Regions from separate parts of the Streptomyces sp. CNT360 genome, predicted to be linked through region 2. Evidence: predicted binding sites of a transcription regulator. Region 2 holds the regulator's gene; the other holds the start of a gene.

Region 1 (2,394 bases), on a different contig from region 2:
GCGCCTTCGACCCCGCCGACCTGCGCGCCCTCGGCTGGGAGGGCGAGGTGTCCGCACTCGGCGCGTGGGGCGGGGGCGTCTTCAACGGCGGGGCCTGGCTGACCGTCGACGGGCGGCACGTGGACGTCCACTACCGGGACCTCGACATCGTCGAGCACGAGCTGGCCGAGGCCCGCGCGGGACGGTTCCACTGGGAGCCGCTGATGTTCCACCTCGCCGGCATCCCCAGCTACCTCCTGGTGGCCGAACTCGCCGTCAACCGGGTGCTCCACGGCACACTGGAGCGGCCCCGCTACCCGGAGGCCCTGCGCGCCGCCGCCCCGCCGGTGTGGCGGGACCGCGCGGCGCTGACCCTCGGGTACGCGAAGGGGGCCTACGCGCGGCGCGGGCGGCCCACCGAGGTCGCGGGTGCGCTGGCGACGGCCGCCATGGAGACCGCCCACGCCGTACTCGCGGCCCGCGGCGAGTGGATCACCAACGAAAAGCGGCTCCTTCGGCGGGTGGGGCTGGACACCGTGGACGCCCTGCTGCCGGGGCTCCGCCCGGACCCCGAGGCGCTTGAAAACGTGCTGGTCGAGGCGGAGGCACTCTTCGAGGGTGCGACCTGAGACGGCCTGTGCCGACCCCGGCACGGGTGGCCGGAAGGCGCGCTTCCCGGGGCGGGAAAGCGCCCCTCCGGGGGCGGCGCGCGCCGGTGTGGCTAGCACTCGGCTTGACCGAGTGCTAGCGCCGCAATAATCTCAACCTTGGCACTCTCCCCGTGGGAGTGCCAGCAGTACGCGACGGGCAGATCCGGCACCCGCGACGGCGGATCCACCTGGTCGCCACCCCAGACATAAGACCCCATTTGAGATCTCCGAAGGGGGAGGTCGGATCGTGACGACCGCCAGTTCCAAGGTTGCCATCAAGCCGCTCGAGGACCGCATCGTGGTCCAGCCGCTCGACGCCGAGGAGACCACGGCCTCGGGCCTGGTCATTCCGGACACCGCCAAGGAGAAGCCGCAGGAGGGCACCGTCCTGGCCGTCGGCCCGGGCCGCTTCGAGGACGGCAACCGCCTGCCGCTCGACGTCCAGGTCGGTGACATCGTGCTGTACAGCAAGTACGGCGGCACCGAGGTGAAGTACAGCGGCGAGGAGTACCTCGTGCTCTCGGCCCGCGACGTCCTCGCGATCGTCGAGAAGTGACGCAGCCGCAGCAGCCGTAGCAGTTTGCAGCGAACCGCGCCCTGGTGCCCGCTCCCGATGAGGTAGCAGGGGCCAGGGCGCAGCTCGTACGAGTCGTGCGAGACGTGTGAGAGGACACAACAGCTTCCATGGCGAAGATCCTGAAGTTCGACGAGGACGCCCGTCGCGCCCTCGAGCGCGGCGTCAACAACCTGGCCGACACCGTCAAGGTGACCATCGGCCCCAAGGGCCGCAACGTCGTCATCGACAAGAAGTTCGGCGCCCCGACCATCACCAACGACGGCGTCACCATCGCCCGTGAGGTCGAGGTCGAGGACGCGTACGAGAACCTGGGCGCGCAGCTCCTCAAGGAGGTGGCGACCAAGACCAACGACATCGCGGGTGACGGCACCACCACCGCCACGGTGCTGGCCCAGGCGCTGGTCCGCGAGGGCCTGCGCAACGTCGCCGCGGGTGCCTCCCCGGCGGCCCTGAAGAAGGGCATCGACGCCGCGGTCGCCGCCGTCTCCGACGAGCTGATCAAGACCGCCTCGCCGATCGACTCCAAGGAGGACATCGCTTCCGTCGCCGGGCTGTCCGCGCAGGACAAGCAGGTCGGTGAGCTGATCGCCGAGGCGATGGACAAGGTCGGCAAGGACGGTGTCATCACCGTCGAGGAGTCCCAGACCTTCGGCCTGGAGCTGGACTTCACCGAGGGCATGGCCTTCGACAAGGGCTACCTGTCCCCGTACTTCGTCACCGACCAGGAGCGTATGGAGGCCGTCCTCGACGACCCGTACATCCTGATCCACCAGGGCAAGATCAGCTCCATCCAGGACCTGCTGCCGCTGCTGGAGAAGGTCATGCAGGCCGGCGGCTCCAAGCCCCTGCTGATCATCGCCGAGGACGTGGAGGGCGAGGCCCTCTCCACCCTCGTCGTCAACAAGATCCGCGGCACCTTCAACGCGGTGGCCGTCAAGGCTCCCGGCTTCGGTGACCGCCGCAAGGCGATGCTCGGCGACATGGCGACGCTGACCGGCGCCACCGTCATCGCCGAGGAGGTCGGCCTCAAGCTCGACCAGGCCGGTCTCGACGTACTGGGCAGCGCCCGCCGCGTGACCGTCACCAAGGACGACACCACCATCGTCGACGGCGCCGGCAAGGGCGAGGACGTGCAGGGCCGCGTCGCCCAGATCAAGGCGGAGATCGAGACCACCGACTCCGACTGGG
Region 2 (2,394 bases):
TGCCGTCGAGCGTCTCCAGCGGCACCTTGGTGCCCAGGGCAGCCGCCGTCATCGGGATGGTGACGGTGCAGTGCAGATCGTCCCCGCGGCGCTGGAAGGTCGGATGGGAGCTCTCGTGGATCTCCACGTACAGGTCGCCCGCCGGGCCGCCGCCCGGGCCGACCTCACCTTCGCCGGCGAGCTGGATGCGGGTGCCGTTGTCGACACCCGCGGGGATCTTCACCGTGAGGCTGCGTCGCGAGCGCACCCGGCCGTCCCCCGCGCACTCGGGGCAGGGGGTGGGCACGACCGTGCCGAAGCCCTGGCACTGCGGGCAGGGCCGCGAGGTCATGACCTGCCCCAGGAAGGAGCGGGTGACCTGGGAGACCTCTCCGCGCCCGCGGCACATGTCGCAGGTCTGTGCGGAGGTGCCGGGCGCCGCGCCCTCACCGCTGCAGGTGTTGCAGACGACAGCCGTGTCGACCTGGATGTCCTTGGTGGTGCCGAACGCGGCCTCGTCCAGGTCGATGTCGAGGCGGATCATGGCGTCCTGGCCGCGGCGGGTGCGCGAGCGGGGGCCGCGCTGCGCCGACGTACCGAAGAAGGCGTCCATGATGTCGCTGAAGTTGCCGAAACCGCCGCCGAAGCCGCCGGCACCGGCTCCCGCCGCGCCCGAGGCCGGGTCCCCGCCGAGGTCGTAGACCTGCTTCTTCTGCGGATCGGAGAGCACCTCGTAGGCGGTGTTGATCTCCTTGAACCGCTCCTGGGTCTTCGGGTCCGGGTTGACGTCCGGGTGCAGCTCGCGCGCGAGCCTGCGGAACGCCTTCTTGATCTCGTCCTGCGAGGCGTCACGCTGCACGCCGAGGACCGCGTAGTAGTCCGTCGCCACTTATGACTCCGCCAGGATCTGTCCGACGTACCGTGCCACTGCGCGTACAGCTCCCATCGTTCCGGGGTAGTCCATGCGGGTCGGTCCGACCACGCCGAGTTTGGCGACTGCTTCGTCGCCCGAACCGTAGCCGACCGAGACGACCGATGTGGAACTCAGCCCCTCGTGCTGGTTCTCATGCCCGATTCGTACCGTCATGCCCGGGTCCTTGGCCTCGCCGAGCAGTTTGAGGAGGACCACCTGCTCCTCCAGCGCCTCCAGGACCGGCCTGATGGTGAGCGGGAAGTCGTGGCCGAACCGCGTCAGGTTGGCCGTGCCGCCGATCATCAGCCGTTCCTCGGTCTCCTCGACCAGGGTCTCCAGCAGGGTGGCCAGCACCGTGGAGATGGTGGCCCGGTCGTCGGCGTCGAAGGACTCGGGCAGGTCCTGCACCAGCGAGGGCACCTCGGTGAAACGCTGACCGACGACGCGGCTGTTGAGCCGGGCGCGCAGGTCCGCCAGGACCGTCTCGCCGATCGGCGCCGGGCAGTCGATCAGCCGCTGCTCGACGCGGCCCGTGTCGGTGATGAGCACCAGCATCAGCCGCGCGGGCGCCAGCCCCAGCAGCTCCACGTGGCGCACCGTCGAGCGCGTCAGCGAGGGGTACTGCACGACGGCGACCTGGCGGGTGAGCTGGGCCAGCAGCCGCACCGTGCGCCCCACCACGTCGTCGAGGTCGACGGCGCCCTCCAGGAAGTTGCTGATCGCGCGGCGCTCCGGGGTGGAGAGCGGTTTGACGCCGGCGAGCTTGTCGACGAACAGGCGGTACCCCTTGTCGGTGGGGATCCGGCCCGCGCTCGTGTGCGGCTGCGCGATGTAGCCCTCGTCCTCCAGCGCCGCCATGTCGTTACGCACGGTGGCCGGGGACACCTTCAGGTTGTGCCGCTCCGTGAGGGCCTTGGAGCCCACCGGCTCCTCCGTACCCACGTAGTCCTGGACGATGGCGCGGAGCACTTCCAGTCGGCGCTCGCTGAGCATGGCGCACACCTCCCGTCCCGCCTGCTGGTCCGAAGCCGCCCCCGGCGGGGTGGTCTCCGGCTCTCTCCCTGGCACTCCCTGGCGTTCCTTGGCACTCTTCGCGCCGGAGTGCCAAGTCCCTGGGCCAGTGTACGGCCGGTCACCACAGCCGGGGCAAGGGCCGTCGGACCGGAACGCCGCCCGACCGTACCCGCAACCCGGCCGTGCGCGCCGGTCCCTGGCAGGGCGGTGGCCCCGCACTGCGGTTAGCGTCGTCGTATGCAGGCGCAAGGGAACGGTACGGGTGATGCCGAGGGGGCCGGCGGGCGCTGGGAGCGGCTCGCGGACGGGGTGCTGCGGCGCAGACTGCCCGAGTGGGACGCGACGGTGGGGGCCGTCGCAGGGGAGAACGGAGTCCTTGTCGTCGACACCGGCTCCTCGCTGCGGGAGGGCGCCGCCGTCCGCGCCGACGTCGCCGCGCTGCTGGGGCGGCGGGTGGCCTGGGTCGCCCTCACCCACCCGCACTTCGA

The links. The regulator HrcA, encoded in region 2, represses chaperone genes, less so after heat shock. The targets are predictions, from matches to a motif close to TTNGCACTCNGNNNNNCNGAGTGCNAA.
Region 1: the regulator HrcA is predicted to act here: its motif matches at 701-727, upstream of groES (co-chaperone GroES).

Annotation. Positions count from the first base shown of each region.
Region 1 is NZ_AUKO01000001.1:1,038,766-1,041,159, reverse strand. It holds gene H297_RS0104385 (nucleotidyltransferase domain-containing protein) at 1-608, shown strand, start outside; gene groES (co-chaperone GroES) at 877-1,185, shown strand; gene groL (chaperonin GroEL) at 1,314-2,394, shown strand, end outside.
Region 2 is NZ_KE384245.1:139,144-141,537, reverse strand. It holds gene dnaJ (molecular chaperone DnaJ) at 1-868, opposite strand, end outside; gene hrcA (heat-inducible transcriptional repressor HrcA) at 869-1,885, opposite strand; gene H297_RS0129865 (MBL fold metallo-hydrolase) at 2,144-2,394, shown strand, end outside.